4 regions of the Bacillus coreaensis genome follow, and region 2 is predicted to be linked to each of the others. Evidence: riboswitches for the same ligand, from Rfam matches in the RefSeq annotation. Region 2 holds a riboswitch; each other region holds the start of a gene.

Region 1 (4,735 bases), on a different contig from region 2:
CTATGAAGCAACCGATCGAGAACTAATGGAATCACCAGATAATATCTGCATGACACCTTGGGGAGATTTGTGGTTTGCAGAAGATGGATCCGGAAACGACCGTATCATGGGGATTACACCAGAAGGAAACATCTATCCTTTTGCCAATAACCGTTTAAGCGGCTCAGAATTAGCAGGACCAATATTCTCACCTGATGGCAAGACCTTATTTGTTAACATTCAATCTCCAGGTAAAACATTTGCCATTTGGGGACCATTTGCACGCAGCAACTCAGCACGTGCGAGAGAAATGTCTTACTCGTCCCCTGGCAAGCTGTTTGCTCCTCAAGTGTCTGATAAATTAACAGCATTCGCTGAAAGCCAAGGAATTTCAGTTCTTGAAGCAGCTGCCTTTGAGCGTCATGGAGTGAAAATTTAAGTATAAGAAGAAAGGCACCTACTGTGAAAATGTCGCAGTAGATGCCTTTGTCTTTATAAACGCTAATCATCATTCTTACCTTTATTCTTTTCTTTCTCTCTCTCTTTTTGTTCCTTTTCTCTTTCCTTTTCTCTTTCCTTCTGTTCCTTCTCTCTTTCTTTTTCCTCTTTTTCTTTCTCCTTCTCTTCGTCTTCGTTTTCTTCCTCTTCTTCCTCTTCTTCTTCCTCTTTTTCGTCTTCGTCCTCTTCTTCTTCTTTTCTCACATCACGATACTCTTTTTCAATGGAAGAAAGGTCAAATTCCTTTTCAGTAAACACAGAGGAGGACCTACTAAAAATTTCTTTAAATAAAATCGTTACGGTAGAACTACTTGATGTGGTTAGATAATGATTTTCGTCAGTTTGATCGTACCCCATCCATACCGCTCCCACCATTTCAGGTGAATACCCGACAAACCAGTGATCCTTTGTTCCAGCATCGTTTGCAAAAGGTAGTTCGGTCGTTCCTGTTTTTCCAGCAATATCCCAACCACTTACCTTCGCATTTTCTCCTGTCCCTTCATCAACGACTCCTTTTAACATATACGTCATTTTCTCAGCAACTTCTGGGTCCGTCACCTTGATCGCATGATTTTTCCATTGTGCAATCACTTTTCCTTCTGCATCTTCAATTCGGGTAATCGAGTGGGCTGTGATTCGTACCCCTTTGTTGGCAAATGTAGAATAAGCCTGTGCCATTGCTAAAGGTGATACTCCTTTGTGTAAGCCGCCAAGTGTCATACCAGCTGTTTGGTCTTCTTCCTCCAACGAAATACCAAAGCGTTCCACGGCATTGACCCCATATTTCACTCCCATTTTCTGAAGGAGCCATACAGGAGGCACATTATAGGAGTTAACCAAGGCATCATACATCGTTACCTCTCCACGGAAACGTTTATCATAATTCAATGGTTGATATCCATTAATGTCGATAGGGCGATCCTGCAGTTTATCAAATATGTCATATCCTTGTTCAAGGGCAGGTGTATACGCAGCTAATGGCTTCATTGTAGATCCTGGCTGACGCTCTAATTGAGTCGCATGGTTAAAGCCTCTAAACACATGTTCCCCTCTACCTCCGACAAGGGCGGTGATTCCTCCTGTAGCGGGGGCGATAAAGGCTGCCCCACTTTGAAGCAGCTGATCAGACGTACTTTCAGGAAATAGGCTATTATCGTCATACACTTCTTCAGCCGCATTTTGAATGACTGGATTTAGTTCTGTATAAATTCTTAGACCACCTGAAAGAATCTCGTTTTCAGTTAGTTCATATTGTTCAATCGCTTCTGCAATGATATGGTCAACATAATAAGGGTATTTCCCTTTATAACCATCGATTTTTTTTCCTTCTAAAACGATTGTCTGTTCTTTTGCCTCGTTTCGTTCCGCTTCCGTAATATAGCCTTCTTCTTCCATAAGTGATAAAACAAGATCTCTTCGTTCTACCGATCGGTCCATATCCTTAAATGGAGACAAAATGGACGGGGCTTTTATTAATCCCGCTATCATAGCTGATTCCCCAAGAGTTAATTCACTAACATCCTTTCCAAAGTACGTCTGGGCAGCACGTTGGATTCCCCATGCCCCTTCACCAAAGTAGATTTGGTTTAAATATCTCTCCATAATTTCATCTTTTGAATACTTTTGTTCAATTCTTTTTGTAATAATAAGTTCTTTAAACTTTCTAGTATATGTTCGTTCTTGTGTTAAAAAAGCATTTTTAGCTAGCTGCTGTGTTAATGTACTACCTCCAGCCACGATTTCTCCACTCAGGGTGTTTTTTATCAAAGCCTTCGCAATGGCAAAATAGTTAATTCCATCATGCTTATAAAACCTCTGGTCCTCTGTTGCAATCACCGCATGTACAACAGTGTCCGGTATTTTCTCAATACTAACGCCTTCAATATTAGATGATGCAATTTTACTTGCGACCTCTCCCCTTTGATCAAAAATGATGGTTGGTTGTGGTGCAGGTTCTTCTAACTTGCTCACGTCTGTTGTCCAGATTAAGATGTTAAAAATCATAAAGAAAACGAGAGCCATACCTATAATTGCCGAAAGTATCTTGATTTTTGCGCTCTTTGAAGTAAAGGCACTCCAAGAAAACTTTGAGGTCTTCCTTTGTTGTCGTCTTTCCATTCTTCCCACGAAAAATTCTCCCACCTTTTGCTTAAAAAGTTAACTATTATGTTATACCCGATTTAGTAAAAATAAAATATCTGGGTTATTTTATAAAAAACAGCTTGAAGGTTTATACTACTTCATTTCTGGATACTCCTCACAGTGAATTTTTACCTGTATATTAAAATCCTTCCCGATAGTAAGATAGAAGTAGGAAATATCCGATAAGGGCAAACTTATAGAAATATAAGGACGCAAAACTACAGGGGCTAAGGTCAAATGAACTATGCCTGCCAGTTACCGAAGAGAATGTAGGACTACAGGACTATTCTTCGGGACTAGTCCTTTTTGTTTCAATAAAAGTCTTATGGATAAAGATTACTAAATTTATTCCAGGGAGAAAAATGGATGAAAAGAAAATGGACCGCTCCACTCGTTATCTCAAGTATGTTTTTGTTTGGTAACTCTGTACTTGCCGAGGAAACCGCCGACAGTTACGATCCAGGAACAACGCCTGATCAATTTATCTATACCATTGATCGATTAGTAGAAGACATTCAACTATTCCTTGCATCTAATGGATCAGAAGAAACAGATTTACTCCTTCAATTTGCGGAAGAACGTATCGCAGAGGCAAAGGCCATGTCCGAAGAAGAAAAACAAGTATTTGTTCAAGAAGCTATTGAAGACTATCTAAAAATACTTACAGATGCTGAAGAAACAATTGCTGAAATGATAATAAATGAAGAGATGAATGAGGAACAGGTTTTAGAATTAGATGAAAAGCTTGAAGATTCAATTGAATTAAATGAAGAAGTTGGCGAACTACTAGATGAAAGCTTACTAGAAGACGTTGAGGAGAAACAACAAGTTCTAGCCAAACTCCCTTCGATTGTAAATGCACTTGATGAAACAAAAGTAAAAGAGTTACGTGATTCCGGTTTGGGATATGGCCAAATTGTACAGGTATTTATCCTAGCTAATGCAACAGATAAGACCGTTGAGGAAGTTGGTGCTCTTTTTAATGGGGAAAACAAGGGATTTGGAGATGTTGCAAAGGAACTAGGCATCCATCCGTCTGAACTATCGAATGGAAAAAAGAAGGCTCCTAAACAAACCGTGTCCACTATAGAACAAGAGGAACAAATAAACCCAGATGTAGAAGGAACTGACGAAGAAAAGACAGAAACCGATGAAGTAAAGACAGAAGCAATTTCGGATAGCACTGAGGTTCAGTTAGCTTCTGTTGCAAAAAAGGAAAAATCTGTTCAGCAACCTTCAGAAGAACAACAAAAAGAAGAAACAAAACCCTTAGAAGAAGAACAACGCAAAGCAGCGGAAAAGCAAAAAGAAGAAGTAAATCGCTTAGCAGAAGAACAGCGTAAAGCTGCCGAAAAGCAAAAAGAAGAAGCCAAACGTCTAGCGGAAGAACAGCGTAAAGCTGCCGAGAAGAAAAGAGAAGAAGCCAATCGTCTAGCGGAAGAACAGCGTAAAGCTGCCGAGAAGCAAAGAGAAGAAGCGAAACGTCAAGCCGAGCAACAAAGCAAAAGTAACGAAAAGAACAAAGATTAATCTGTCAGCCACTGATTATTCAGTGGCTACTTTATTTTTTGTCAAATGAAAAAGCAGTGAAAATTCACTGCTTTTACCAACCCACTTATTTCTGTCCATGATTATTCTGATGATTTTGTTCTGTTTCACCTGAAGTACTTACAAGCCCATAACCTGTTGAACTTATTTCTAATTTTTGCTCGTTCTCTTCACTAATAGATAAAAGGCTTTTGTACTCATTGTTTTCTTTCGTCATGATGTGCCTCCAAATCTTAATATGTTTATATAGTGCGTCATAAGAAAAAGTTTATGACATGAGAGTCGAAAAATCAGAAACTTTCGCGTCATAAGTTATGCAAAAAGAGCATGAACTTTAATAGTTCCATGCTCCCCACAAACTTTTTTAATAATTAAACCGACTTCTTGAACCAACAATAACTAAAATTGCCGGAATGGTACAAATAATCATACCTAAAAAGGCAAGATTCGGGGAAATCTCATACAAGAATCCACCTATCAGTGTTAATACAGCGGTGCTTAAGCTTAAAGCAATCGCAGAATAAATTCCTTGAGCATTTGGAATTTGTTCCTTTGGTAGATTCTTAGT
Region 2 (4,735 bases):
CGTTGAAAGTGTTGAAGGAGTTAAATCGATTATCCAGAATGTCAACTCGAAGAAAACCAATGTTATTCTTGGTGACGAAACCCGTGTGTTATGGGGAGAAGAGGTCATCTATGACTTAATCGGCAACGTCAAATTCGCGATTAGTTCAAGATCGTTTTACCAAGTAAATCCGGAACAAACGAAGGTGCTTTATGACCAAGCCCTAACTTATGCTGAATTGAGTGGTCAGGAAACGGTGATCGATGCTTATTGTGGCATTGGAACGATTTCACTGTTTCTAGCGCAAAAAGCCCAGAAGGTGTACGGAGTTGAAATTGTCCCTGAAGCCATTGCGGATGCGAATCGGAATGCTGATTTAAATGGGATTGATAATGTAGAGTTCGCGGTAGGTGAGGCAGAGGTCGTGATTCCTAATTGGTACAAAGAAGGGATCGTGGCGGATGTACTTGTTGTGGATCCACCAAGAAAAGGCTGCGATGATGCCTTGCTGCAGACCATTATTGAGATGAAGCCGAAGAAGGTTGTTTATGTTTCTTGTAATCCGGCTACTTTGGCGCGGGATTTGAGAGTGCTTGAGGATGGTGGGTATCGCACGGTTGAAGTTCAGCCTGTTGATATGTTTCCGCATACGACTCATTGTGAAGCGGTGGCGAAGATTGTTTGGAAAGTGTAACTAACTTTTAGAAATTTTCAAAGCATAATAAACTTTTTCCACACCTTATCAACAGTAGGAAAAAAGTTGTACAAAAAAGTGAGAGAAAAACGCCTGTTATCCCCGACATATCAACAATCGTGAAAAAAGTGTGAGAGAAAAACTTTATTCTAACTCGAATAAAAACGTGGAAAAAAGCGTGAGAAAAGCCCGAAAAAACGGGTTCTTTTCTTGTGGAAACGAGGGAAAAGTGGGGAAATAGAAAGACTTTATTATAACCAGCGAACGAAGGAATAGCGGGAAATTGAGTGGGAAATGAAAGGTAATTTTTAACTGCACATAGTAGAAATAAAAATAAGGAAAATTCATCATTTTTTGATTTTTTATTAAGGGTTAAGGTTTGAATTATTCCTCTTTGATATGCCATGAAAAACTTTTGAAAAAGAGTTATTGTAGTATAGTTGAATGAGACAAAGAGTATATTTGTGTCTCTATAAAAAAATACCGACTTTTAAACAAAATAACGTACCTTAAATAAAAATAGCATCCCAAAACCGAAGGTTTCCTGATCCGATTCAGAAGACCTTCGGTCTTTTTTTCTGAAAAAGAAAGGGAGAACAGGGAGAGGGGAAACAAGAGAAATGTCATGAAGAAAGGTGTGAGGAAAGCAAGATAAAACAGGGTTTCGCAACGGAAAAGAAGGAAGGGAAAGCATGAGCAAAAGTGGGAAAGGAAGCGGGTAAAACGATATGTAAACCTTAACTCTACTCCCCGTTATTTTTTTTCAAAATCTATGCACAGCTTATACACAAATGAGGAAAATGCATGAAAAAAGCAGGAACGTTTATTATTCTTTAGTCTGTAATGCTTATAAAATATCCTTCTACTACCATAATCTTTTTATCTAAGTTCCCAGAAGGTAAGAAGAAGGAATATCAATTACTTTATGTGATGGATTGCATGGCTAATATGTTTTCTATTTATTTTATTTTTATGGAATGTATTTGATGTTCCAAACCATGGTTTAGATAGAGCAGAACATCACTCTCTTTTATTTACTTGATGATCAAGGATTAACATATGATTTTATTGATAATAACCACTGTAGCTTGAATCGTAAGTGTTTTTGCTAATTCCTATACGTATTTCGCTTTTAGAAATGTATAATACTTCTTTCTTTGCTTCTTTTTGGGGCTCAGTGGCTAATATTTTTTAAGACAAGTATTGATTCTGATACATTCAAATATTAATGCTTTTTGTAATCTCTAATTATGAGTTCTTAGAGAGGAGTGAGTATGAGAATATACTATGTGTAATAGAAAAAGAGGTAGACAATCATACTGAATTGAAGTCTTCATACTTAATTAAGTATGCCATGATTGAGGCTGTAAATAATGCAGTTGAACATGGCGGTTTTCCTGTAAACATACAGTTTCTTACCAGTAAAAAGGAGTTTGGTTTTAAAGTCAGTGACAATGGTCGAGGTTTTCTTATAGAGGAGAAGATAAAACTAATTAATGATAAGGGGTTAGATATTCTTCTAACAGACTGTCTATATGAAGAACGAGGTAGAGGGATTTATATGATATATAAGATTGCAAATAGGGTAATTTATAACAAAAAAGGGAACTCGATAACTGTATTATTTCAGAAAATTGAACCTCTAAATTGAAATTAGTAATGTGTTGTAAATCACATCCTTTATTTGAAATATGTTTATAATAAACAATGGAAAGTATTGGTGTCTTTTGTACACAGTGGAAAAAATGTCACAGAATATCCACTTGAAAATAGTAAAATAATACTATATATTTTTCAAAGTAATAAAGGGGCAAATCTATTGAAAAATAGAGACGCAAAACTATAGGGGTTAAGGGCATAAATAGTCTAAGTCAGCCAGTTGCAAAAAAACCCTTCTTTTATTATTAAAAGAAGGGTTTTTTATAAAGGAGATATGTTGTGAAGTTTATATATATTCAATGTTGGTAAAGGTAACTATGATTTTAATATAACCAATAATATTCGATTGAAAAAATTAAAGATATAACTGAGATAGTTGGTACGCCTAATTATGTTAGTTGTATCTGAAGGAAGAGGTAATTTAATAACAATATTGGATCACGAAAAACTATCTGAGGTTATTTGAGTTATGTGATGAATGCTATCACTCTGAAGGTACTGAAATGGAGAGAAAGAAATGAAAATTAATATAAGCAGGAAATTAATATTAGGATTTTCTACTGTCTTATTATTACTGGCAACAGTTTCAATAATAGCGTATGTACAATTTACAATAGTTGATAAAAATTATAAAAATGTTATCGAGGATAGCTTCAAGAAGACAAAGCTGATCAGTGAAATGGAAAATACCATACTTAAAGAGCAGATATACTTACGTGGTTATTTAGTAAACAGTAATACAGAAACTCTCCAAAAATTTCAGGAATCATCACAAAATTTTTCCGAAGTAGTAGAAGAATTTCTAAGTTTTAATGTAAGTAACGAAGCGAAGGAAATAGTTAATGAGTTTGTAGCCGTAGAAAAGGAATACACTCAATTAGCTAATGAACTAATTGTTTTAAAAGATGAGAATAAGAATGATGAAATTACACAATTAATGGTAGAAAAGGGAAATGGATTAGCAACTAAAATTACGGAGGTTGGAGATAAAGCACGTTTATTTCAAGAGACAAGTACGACAGAGACAAGCAACAAACTTTCAGAGGACACAAAAACGAGTAAAATGCTTATTGTTATTATAAGCAGTATAGCTCTTGTTTCAGGTCTTTTCATAGCTTTATACATTAGTAGAAATATATCTTTACCTGTTCAAAAAATCTCAAAATCTGCAAAAAAAATTGCAGATGGTGATCTACTAATTGATGAAATAAGGGTTAGAAATAGAGATGAAATAGGGGATCTGACAGATTCCTTTAATCTGATGGTAAATAATTTAAGAGAGCTAATTTTCAAAGTTAGCAACACATCGGAAACTGTAGCGTCATCTGCTGAAGAGTTAATGGCAAGTGCTGAACAAACAAGTTCAGCTATAACTTCAATCACAACTGCTATACAAGAAGTGGCAAGTGGAGCGGAAGTACAGGGGAGTTCTACAAGAGAAAGTGCGAAATTAGTGTCCGAAATGTTAAATGGAGTCAAGCGTCTATCAGTTACTTCTACAAATGTTGCAGATTCAACTTCAGAAACAGCAATTCAAGCAAATACAGGAAATGAGATGCTACAAAAAGTAGTAGTACAAATGGAGTCTATAAATAATTCAACAAACGAAACAAATAAAGTGATTAGGGAATTAGATAGTAACTCTAAGCAAATAGGAGATATTATTGGTGTGATTACAGGTATAGCTGACCAAACAAACCTGTTGGCATTGAATGCGGCCATTGAATCGGCGAGGGCAGGAGAACATGGGAAGGGATTTGCAGTTGTAGCAAATGAAGTTAGGAAATTAGCAGAACAATCAAGACTTTCAGCAAGCCAAATTGCAAACTTAGTTCAGCTTATTCAAAGCGATGTTGTGCGGGCAGTAGATATGATGAATAATGGAACGAGTGAAGTAACTAAAGGAAGGGTTTTAGTTGAAGATACAGGAAAAGCATTTGGAATGATTATAACTGCTATTGAAAATGTGAGTGCTGAAATACAGGAACTATCTAATGTATCTGAACAAATGTCTACAAGTATGGAACAAGTAAATGCATCCATTGATCAGGTCATCCAAATTTCAAAACAATCCATTGATAATACTGCTGAAATAGCCTCTGTATCAGAAGAACAATTAGCAACGGTGGAAGAAGTAACATCGTCAGCTTCAAACTTATCAAATATGGCTGAGGATTTAAGAGAATTGATAAGGGGCTTTAAGATATAGTTTTATAGTAATAAATGTAATAGTATAGGGGGGATTTTAGAAGATAATCAATCTTCCCCCAGCCAGACGAAAAAAGGTTAGGAGAAGAATTAAATGGAGGTCAAATATATAACACCTGATCAGTTTAGCTATTTCTTGAAATTGGCTGATGCAGTTTGCATTACGGATATTGATCATACTATTTTAGAAGTAAA
Region 3 (4,735 bases), on a different contig from region 2:
GTTAACGACAGGAAGCAGCTTCTTTAAATCTCTAGCAACGGTACCTTCTCGAATCATAAGGTACATCCCGCGGCGCAAACGAGCCATCGCATCTTCGGCCGTAGTACACTCATGATCGGTACGTACACCAGAAGTCATAAAGACATTAATGTCCATATCACTTAGACCAGCGGCATGACCATCAATTTTTGCGTTTAACCGCTTTGCTTCATATAGCTTATTTAACATCGACTCTTCCGCATGTTTCACAGCTGGAAAATTCATAACCTCTGCTAAACCGAGCACTCTTGGATGGGAAAACAATGGCGACAGATCCTCAATCTCAAGTGTGGCACCCGCTAACTCAAAGCTAGTGGCAGGTACGCAAGAAGGAAGCATAAAGTAAAAGTTAAAGGGGAGATTTTCTGAAGTATCAAGTAAAAGCTTTATGCCTTTTACACCTAGTACATTGGCGATTTCATGAGGATCGGCAATAATAGTGGTCACTCCTCGTAGCAGCTCAACCTTCGCAAATTCCTTTGGAGACACCATAGATGATTCAATATGAACATGACCATCAAGAAAAGCAGGGCATACATATCGCCCGCTTGCATCAAATTCCTTTTTACCAGAATAATTCCCTACTCCAACAAAGGCACCATCTGTAATAGCAACGTCACCTTCATAGATTTCACCGGTAAATACATCAATAATTTTGCCATTTTTTATGACAAGGTCAGCCTCCATTTTCCCTGAAGCTGCTTCAATACGTTGTTTTAGTCTGTTTTTGTCCATACTCTCCTCCTAGAGTGTCTATAAGAGACTAGTATTCTGTTTTGTCAGATGATACTTCCCACATTTTAAACGGTAGATTGTACTGCTCAACCGTAATTTGATTCATCATAATCGTTCTGTTTTCAATTGGCAAGCTAATTTCTTCATAAATAAAGTGGTCATCAAAGCCAATTTGAGCCGCTTCCTCTTTCGTACAAGCATAATAAACTGCCTTTGGTCTCGCCCAATAAATCGCTCCGATGCACATCGGACATGGCTCACAGCTTGTATAAATCTCACAATCTGTTAATTGAAAGCTACCTAAATAGGAGCATGCCTCACGAATCGCTTGAACCTCAGCATGGGCAGTAGGGTCATTGCTGCTCGTGACCTCATTTTTTCCTTTTCCGATAATTTTCCCGTCTTTAATTACAATTGCCCCAAAAGGACCACCATGATTACTTAACACATTCTCACAAGCTAACTTAATCGCTTCATTCATAAAAAATACTTTTTCCAAAAAAATCACCTTTTCCGATGTTGTGAATGTTTGTGTAAAAAACTAACCTTTGTAAAAAGGTTAGTTTTTTGGGGTTGGAGGGATAAAGAAGGTTCATATAATAGGTGGGTATATTTCTTTATTATATGTATGTTTGAATATTCTGTCTGTTATGTTGTAACATTTTTTAACAATAAAAAAGCTCTTACCTGGAAAAGGTAGGAGCAACTTGTCAGATTATTTACTTAGAACGTAGTCTCTTGATAGCTTTTACGAGTAAGATGATATATCCAATCATGATCCCATAACCAATCAGAAGAATAAGCATAGGCACATATTCGGGAGTAGTCCCAGAATCGGTAGACATGCCAGCCAAGAACAAAGGCATGATTGGAAGCATGATGACACCTGGTCCCATTCCAAGTACCGGTAAGGCACCGATCCCAATGACTACCCATGGCCAAATAGGTTTTTTCTCTTGAGGAGTCGGATCTAGATTTGTTTCAATGACAGTGTATTTTGCTTTATATTCGTTATATTTCTTAATGGCTGTCCAAGCTCTCTTCATTCCCCATAGCAAAACAACAATCATGCAAACACCAATTGTAAAGAAAATGATGGAGATAGAAGTTACGATTTCTAGTTGTCTGATTTGCATAAAAAGTGTTAACAGTATACCGGGTAAAGAGAAAACGATAAAAAGGCCACCCAAAATAAGAACAACCCAAGCCCAAATAGGTTTTTGTTGATATGGTTGAGACATATGTGATCCCCTTTTTAATAGAATAAGTGATATTTTCTTCCTATTATAATGGGTAAAAAGGGAAAAATGTTACTTTGTTTTATTAATAATGGAAGAATTTATTTGAGGAAGATTATGATACCAAATAGGTATAAGGAACTATTTAATGGTTGCTCCTGTTATTAATTGGAATTGCTATTTCTGAAAAATAAAGATGATAAATGAGGAAATTGAAGATACTGCTCTGTATGGGAAAATAGTATAGAAAATGGTGTTTTTAAATAATGTTTAGCCAACATTTCCTAATAGTAAATTTACATAAAACCTCTTTTTTTTTCATTTTTTTTAGTGTAGACTACTAGTAAATAAGTAATGTTTATCACAGAGTCTTTTTCATTAGATAAGGGCGCGAAGAAATATGACTTGTACGTGGGCACCTGAGTCATATCGAGCGATTGGTGCAACCGACCTTTACAACTACATTCTATAGAATGAGCTGTAAAGGTCTTTTTATTCCCAAATTTAAGAACAAGCTCTCGAAAAAACATAAAAATTAAAAGGGGGACCTTTCTTCATGTTAAAATCATTAAAGAAGAAAATGAAAGACCAAGCGGGTTTAACACTGATTGAACTACTTGTTGTTATTGTTATTTTGGGGATTATTGCTGCTGTTGCTTTACCGATGGTAACAAGCAACAAAGATAAGGCAGCAAAAAACACAAACTTGCAAAATATTGCTATATTAGAGGATGCTGTTAATCGATATAATACACTAAATACGACTGCCATAACTTCACTAGAAACTTTAACGGTTGCTGAATCAGGAACTAGTAATATAGGCGGTAAATACTTAGAGTCTTTACCTGAGGTTAAAACCTTTAATGGGTGTAGTGGTTCTTTTGTATTATCTGGGACAGATGTACAAATTAAGAACGGAACAACTAATAACACTGCTGCATGCACGCAATAATTATTTTATATAGGCTGTCGCGTCTCTTAAAGACGACGGCAGCTTTATTTTTACTAACTTTAGCAATAATAAAGGGGCTGTAAATATGTTTATATTTGATCTTTTTATTATTATAATGTCCCTACTTTTCGGTAGCTTCTTCAACGTAGTAGCTATCCGCCTACTAAAAAAAGAATCCATCTCCTATCCTCCATCCCACTGTACCTCCTGTAACCACAGGCTAGGTTTCTTTGACTTATTTCCTCTATTTAGTTATCTGTTCTTAAAAGGTCGTTGTCGTTATTGTAAAGAAGAAATATCTCCTCTATATCCATTAGGAGAAGCTATGACTGCAAGTATATTTTTTGTGGTTTACAAAGAAATAGGCCTTACGTCAGAACTAGTACCTGCAATCCTATTATCAACTTTACTAATTCTTTCTGTGTTAACAGACATTCGTGAGAAGTTAATCTTAGACGTAATTACTCTACCTAGTATTGTGGTTCTTGTCATTGTCCGTTTCTTCATCGGGGAAGATCCATTTTTATCTTACATACTAGGCGGTTTGATAGGCTTTGGTTTGCTCTTGTTGCTTGCAGTAGTCAGTAAAGGCGGCATGGGTGGCGGTGACATTAAGCTATATGCAGCTATTGGAGTGGTACTCGGCCCAGCACTTACTGTAATGAGCTTGGTTTTAGCCTCATTCGTTGGAGCAGTTGTAGGAATACTATTAATCGCTTTGAAAATTGTTAAACGAAAAGAACCGATTGCCTTTGGGCCTTCGATTATGATTGGAACATTAGTGGCATACCTGTACGGAGAGGATATTTGGACCTGGTACAGCTCACTACTCCTATAAGGGGCAGATAAAAATGAACAACGAAAAGGGAGTCACATTAATTGAATTATTGATCTCTGTCGTTATTGCGGGCATGGTGATTGTTCCGTTGCTCCTAATCATGACGGGTTCTTTTACCAGGACAGTAGAGCAAGGGGAAGACACGCAGTTGAACTATTATGGTCAACAGATCATGGAAATTATTCGTGAAAAAGGGTACAAAAGTGGTAACTCCCCTACACAATATTATTGTCAAAAAGATCAGGGATGTGTCACCACTACCATAGCTAACTATGATGCAAAAGTTACGATCACAGCGAAACCGGTTATGTATAGTGCGATTGAGTTCTTTGAAATAACAGCAAAAGTAGTATCTAATGACTCCTCTAGTCTAGAGCTTGTCACGGTGGTGAAAAAGCAGTGAGAAATGAAAAAGGTGTAACCCTAATTGAATTACTCATTGTCATTTTAATTATGGTAAGTATCTCAGCACTGGCCTTCTCATTGTTTAGCTATGGCACAAATATGGAACGAACGGTAGCGAAAGAAAATGAACTACAGCGTGAGGCCCGTTTTATTATGGAAACGATCTCGAATACGGTAAGAGATGGACAAGAGATTAGTAGTAAAATCGTTTATTCAAATGGCGAAATAAAGCTTGTATCAGGGCCCGTTTTATCTAAGAATGTTAAGAGCTATACGGTTACTGAACAGCTAGTAGAAGGTGGAACGAAAAAACGGTACAAAGTGATACTTATATTAGAAAAAGATGGTCACGAGTATAAAGTTTCAACAGAAGTCTTTAATGACGCTCAAAAACGAGTAAGGTATTAAGTGGTCGATGGGGGGATCAATATGATTCAAAGATTAAAAGAAAACGAATCAGGGGCAGCGTTAATGATTGTCCTCTTTATTGTTATCCTTGTTAGTATCGTGGGAACAGCCATGTTATCA
Region 4 (4,735 bases), on a different contig from region 2:
TTGAATGGCAAAGGGGCACAGGTATTGTCCGAAATGAAACATACAACGGTAAAAGGGAAACAATTAAAGGTTCATATAGCCAGAAGATAAGCACTTCTTAATGAACTGCACCCCAATTGTTAGACACTAATCTAACAATGAGGGGTGCAGTTTTTTATATGACTAAATTTACATCAGAAGATAAATTATTAGCTGTTAAACGCTATCTAGAGGGACAAGGTAGTCATGCTAACATCGGAGAATCAATAGGGGCAAATAAAAGTGTAGTTATGAACTGGGTTAGGCAATATGAACAAAACGGTGCTGAAGCATTTACTAAATCCTATACAAGTTACTCCGCGCAGTTTAAACTAGACGTACTTAACTATATGAATGATAATGGGACGTCACCAAATGAAACAGCGGCTATTTTTAGGATTTCATCTCCTGGTTTAATCCGTAAATGGAGATTGCAATTCGAGTCAGAAGGAGTGGACGCCCTTCAATCCAAAAAAAAGGGGCGTTTAACTATGAAGAAGAAAACTAAGAAAGCTATACCTGTTGAAGGATCTGTAGAAGCACTACAAGAAGAAATAGAACGGTTACGTATGGAGAATGCATACTTAAAAAAGTTGAATGCCTTAGTTCAGAACAAGGAAGCATTACAAAGCAAGACAAAGCGAAAGTAGTGTATGAACTAAGGAATGAATTTCCATTAAAAGGTTTACTTAAATTAGCAGATATTCCACGTAGTACATACTATTATTACGTGAAGCTATTTAGCCGACCAGACAAAGATATAGAATTAAAAATCATGATTCAAGCAATCTATCATGATCACAAAGGGCGATATGGTTATCGTCGTATTAAGGATGAGCTAAAGAACCAAGGACATAACGTTAATCACAAAAAAGTCCAACGCCTCATGAAAGAGTTAGGGCTAAAAAGTATTGTTCGAATGAAGAAATATCGTTCTTATAAAGGGAAGGTTGGTAAGATAGCACCCAATATACTTGACCGTAACTTCAAGGCTGAAAGCCCGAATGAAAAATGGGTTACAGATATTACTGAGTTTAAATTGTTTGGTGAAAAGCTGTACTTGTCACCGATGTTAGATTTATTTAATGGAGAAATTATAGCCTATACTATCGAATCAAAACCAAGATATTCTCTTGTATCAAAGATGTTGAAAAAGGCATTTGAAAGACTGACAGATGGACACAAATTACTAATCCACTCAGACCAAGGCTGGCATTATCAGATGCCCCAATATCAAAAAGCTTTAAAAGAAAATGAGATTACACAAAGTATGTCACGTAAGGGAAACTGTTACGATAACGCAGTAATAGAGAACTTTTTCGGCATTCTAAAATCGGAATTTTTATATACTCAAGAGTTTGAAAGTGTAGAACATTTTAAAATTGAATTAGAAGAATATATTGATTACTACAATAACAAAAGGATTAAAGCCAAATTAAAAGGTCTGAGTCCGGTACAATACCGGACTCGGACTCAGACCTTAAGAGTTGCCTGATGAAATAAATGTCTAACTTTATGGGGTCACTTCATTAAAGAGGTGCTTTTTTAATTGGAAAAAAGAACAAAACCCCATTGACAGAATATAACTCTTACTTTAATATTATCATTATCAATAATGATAATAAAAACAAGGGGGGATTTACGATGATTAGCAATGCAACAATCTTAAGCATGGTCGCAGTTATTATTTTTTCCATTCTTCTATTTACTAACGCCATTCTAATAACAAAAAAACAGGTAGGAATTTCACTCAAGCCGTTAATAATAGGTAGCATCGGGTTTGTTATTATCACTCAAGTATTAGAGAAACTTCTTCATGTTGCAGCCATAACCAATTTTCCAAACTATGCGGAACATCCATGGTTATTTGGATTATACGGCGGTTTTGCGGCAGGGATATTTGAGGAAGTAGGGCGCTATATCTTATTTATCTGGCTGTTGAAAAAATATCAGGATTACAAAGGTGGGCTGTCTTTCGGGGTAGGCTGGGGTGGCATTGAAGCCGTAGTTATTGCCCTTTCAACGGTTGTACCATTCCTTCTCTTTGCAACGATGATCAATGCAGGTACATTTGATGCCTCTATCGGAGCTAGTCTTCCGAGTGATCAAGCAGCAACCATTAAAGAAACATTATTAAATCAAGGAGTTTCTCACTACCTATGGGGAATACCAGAGCGTTTCTTTGCTCTCTTTATGCAAATCGCTTTCACTTTACTTGTTTTACTAGCGGTCATTAAAAAGAAGTTCCAATACGTACTGCTCGCAATTATCGCTCATGCGGCAATTGATTTTCCTTTAGCCTTCTACCAAACTGGATACATCAAAAGCTTATGGATTATTGAGTTGTACATTGCCTTCATCGGAGTTCTATCTTTCTTCATTATAAAAAGATTAAGAAAATTGCTGATTGGGTAAAAATACCTGAGACAAAAGTTGGTTTTAATAAAGTATAATAAAAGAAAAACTGTAAAAGGCAAACTTCTCCGAAAGGGAAGGACGCAAAGCCGTGAGCCTAATCGCTTGATCTAGCGAATGGTTGTCAGGTTGCCAGGTCTCATTTTGTGAGCCTCGGCTGGCAGAATGGGGGAACTTGAAATGAAAAAGCTAGTAGTATCAATGATTGTTGTGTTGCTTTTTTCAATAGGAGGCTTTGGATCAAAAATGAGTGCTTCTACTGTAGATCGCTCCACCTGGCTATGGAATCCGTGGGAAATTGTTAGTGATGAAGAGGGAACAATAAGCTTTCTCGAACAAAAGCAAATCAACAAAGTCTATGTACAAATCGATCGTGATATCCCAATGAATGTGTACCGTAGCTTTACTACGAAGGCATCAGTAAAAGGGATAAAAGTATATGCTCTAGACGGAGCACCAAGCTGGGTAGCTCCAAAAGGATATCGAAATCAAGATGCGTTAATGAACTGGTTAAAAACCTATCAAGCTGGGTCAACCGCTTCTCAAAAATTTACGGGTATTCATTTAGATGTAGAGCCTTACTTATATAGCGGTTGGAATACGAAACGAGCGGCAACTGTTAAAAGTTATCAAGAATTAATAACTAAAGCGAGTGCCTCTGCTGACACATTAAAACTACCTCTTGAAGCCGACCTGCCATTCTGGTTTGATGAAGTGTCTTACAACAATACGTTTGGCAAAGGAAATCTAGCAGAGTGGGTTATTACAAAAACGAATAGTGTAACGATTATGGCCTACCGTGATACCGCCCCAGCTATCATTGAAATCGTCAAAAATGAAATAGCCTTTGCCGGCAAACACAATAAGGCATTAGTCATCGGTGTAGAAACAGGTGCAACAGACGAAGGCGATATAATTTCCTTTTTTGAAGAAGGGGAAGCCTACATGAATGAGCAGCTTGATTTGGTTGCCTCCCATTACGGAACCACTCTTGGATATAAGGGACTGGCAATCCACCATGTGGGAAGCTGGAAAACCATGAAATAAAGAACAAAAGAAAGCACTCAAAGAGTGCTTTTTTGTTCATATTCAGTCCTTTTTCTTACCTAAAAAACATCATATACTTTGTTTAAAGCTTGGAAACAGGGAGGGCTCTGTTTATGAACCTGAAACATTTACAATATTTTCGTGTGCTAGCCAAAACACAGCATTATACAAAAGCAGCCGCTCAGCTATATATCACACAACCAAGTCTTAGCCAGGCAATCGGCGAGCTTGAAAAAGAATTAAGTATCAAGTTATTTGAAAAGGTTGGTCGAAATATTAAGCTGACCAAATACGGCCACTATTTTTTAACCTATGTGGAAAATGGATTAGAGGAGCTTGAAAAGGGTGAAAGGAATCTTCAAAAGCTCACCAATGCCAATACGGGTATCATTGACTTAGCATTCATTTTCTCCTTAGGAGCCGATTTTGTCCCATCGATTATTCAGTCTTTTATGGAAGAAAATGAGGGCGGACAAGTAACCTTTTCTTGTATTCAAGGAACCACACAGAATATCATCCAAGGCTTAAAGGAAGAAAATTATGACCTTGCTTTTTGTACGTATGCGGAACATGAACCAGAAATTGATTTTATTCCATTAATGAAGAGAGATATTGTACTCATCACTCATAAAGATCATCCGTTAGCATCCAAGGATTCCGTGGAATTAATGGATATTGCTGAGGAAAAATTCATTTGTTTTAACAAGAAAAGTCTATTTCGTCCCGTAATCGATCAATTATTTACGGATGCCGGGATCACTCCATATATATCTTGTGAAGTAGCAGAAGATACGGCATTGGTGGGCTTAGTGGCAGCCAAACAAGGAGTGGGAATCCTTCCGCGATCCTCCACCTTAGACCTGTTTGACATTAAAGTTCTACCTTTTCAGGAGCCGCTCCCAGAACAAATTATCTACATGGCGAGTGTAAAGAATCGTTACCTATCACCTGTAGTGGAAAAGTTTAAAAGTTATATTGAAAGAAATTCACTTAACTAAGACTCTTTTTTTTATTTTTCATAGGGTAAGCCTATAGATCTCACCAAAAAACCGATTGGTATTTATGGATTGTCTGTTTTAGAATAGTCGTATAAACAAGTTTGTGAAATAATGAGCAAGAGGAAGAGGGAATCTATGATGAAAAAGGTGCTTATGCTAAACGGTGTGAATCTTAATATGTTTGGAAAACGTAATCCGAAGGTGTATGGAACGATTACCCTAGATGAAATTAATGAAAACATGAAAAAGTTAGCAGA

The links. Region 2 has a riboswitch for cyclic di-GMP ahead of ACQ5H4_RS17685 (methyl-accepting chemotaxis protein). Riboswitches for the same ligand answer to the same signal wherever they lie in the genome.
Region 1: it holds a riboswitch for cyclic di-GMP, as region 2 does, so the genes downstream of both, ACQ5H4_RS19425 (DUF5667 domain-containing protein) here and ACQ5H4_RS17685 (methyl-accepting chemotaxis protein) in region 2, are expected to answer to the same signal.
Region 3: it holds a riboswitch for cyclic di-GMP, as region 2 does, so the genes downstream of both, ACQ5H4_RS07775 (type II secretion system protein) here and ACQ5H4_RS17685 (methyl-accepting chemotaxis protein) in region 2, are expected to answer to the same signal.
Region 4: it holds a riboswitch for cyclic di-GMP, as region 2 does, so the genes downstream of both, ACQ5H4_RS16940 (amidase) here and ACQ5H4_RS17685 (methyl-accepting chemotaxis protein) in region 2, are expected to answer to the same signal.

The regions. Positions count from the first base shown of each region.
Region 1 is NZ_JBOCCY010000017.1:27,772-32,506, forward strand. Features, by position in the region: gene ACQ5H4_RS19415 (alkaline phosphatase PhoX) at 1-418, shown strand, start outside; gene ACQ5H4_RS19420 (transglycosylase domain-containing protein) at 481-2,595, opposite strand; cyclic di-GMP riboswitch class I at 2,797-2,882, shown strand; gene ACQ5H4_RS19425 (DUF5667 domain-containing protein) at 2,986-4,149, shown strand; gene ACQ5H4_RS19430 (hypothetical protein) at 4,235-4,384, opposite strand; gene ACQ5H4_RS19435 (3-phenylpropionate MFS transporter) at 4,532-4,735, opposite strand, start outside.
Region 2 is NZ_JBOCCY010000013.1:77,009-81,743, reverse strand. Features, by position in the region: gene rlmD (23S rRNA (uracil(1939)-C(5))-methyltransferase RlmD) at 1-673, shown strand, start outside; gene ACQ5H4_RS17690 (ATP-binding protein) at 1,902-2,324, shown strand; cyclic di-GMP riboswitch class I at 2,473-2,560, shown strand; gene ACQ5H4_RS17685 (methyl-accepting chemotaxis protein) at 2,850-4,541, shown strand; gene ACQ5H4_RS17680 (HD-GYP domain-containing protein) at 4,635-4,735, shown strand, end outside.
Region 3 is NZ_JBOCCY010000004.1:13,171-17,905, forward strand. Features, by position in the region: gene ade (adenine deaminase) at 1-774, opposite strand, end outside; gene ACQ5H4_RS07765 (nucleoside deaminase) at 803-1,273, opposite strand; gene ACQ5H4_RS07770 (hypothetical protein) at 1,494-2,015, opposite strand; cyclic di-GMP riboswitch class II at 2,390-2,473, shown strand; gene ACQ5H4_RS07775 (type II secretion system protein) at 2,569-2,964, shown strand; gene ACQ5H4_RS07780 (prepilin peptidase) at 3,080-3,802, shown strand; gene ACQ5H4_RS07785 (type IV pilus modification PilV family protein) at 3,816-4,205, shown strand; gene ACQ5H4_RS07790 (prepilin-type N-terminal cleavage/methylation domain-containing protein) at 4,202-4,615, shown strand; gene ACQ5H4_RS07795 (hypothetical protein) at 4,637-4,735, shown strand, end outside.
Region 4 is NZ_JBOCCY010000012.1:43,971-48,705, reverse strand. Features, by position in the region: gene ACQ5H4_RS16955 (DEAD/DEAH box helicase) at 1-90, shown strand, start outside; one part of gene ACQ5H4_RS16950 (IS3 family transposase) at 159-603, shown strand; one part of gene ACQ5H4_RS16950 (IS3 family transposase) at 603-1,513, shown strand; gene ACQ5H4_RS16945 (YhfC family intramembrane metalloprotease) at 1,663-2,433, shown strand; cyclic di-GMP riboswitch class I at 2,481-2,570, shown strand; gene ACQ5H4_RS16940 (amidase) at 2,614-3,480, shown strand; gene ACQ5H4_RS16935 (LysR family transcriptional regulator) at 3,594-4,478, shown strand; gene aroQ (type II 3-dehydroquinate dehydratase) at 4,617-4,735, shown strand, end outside.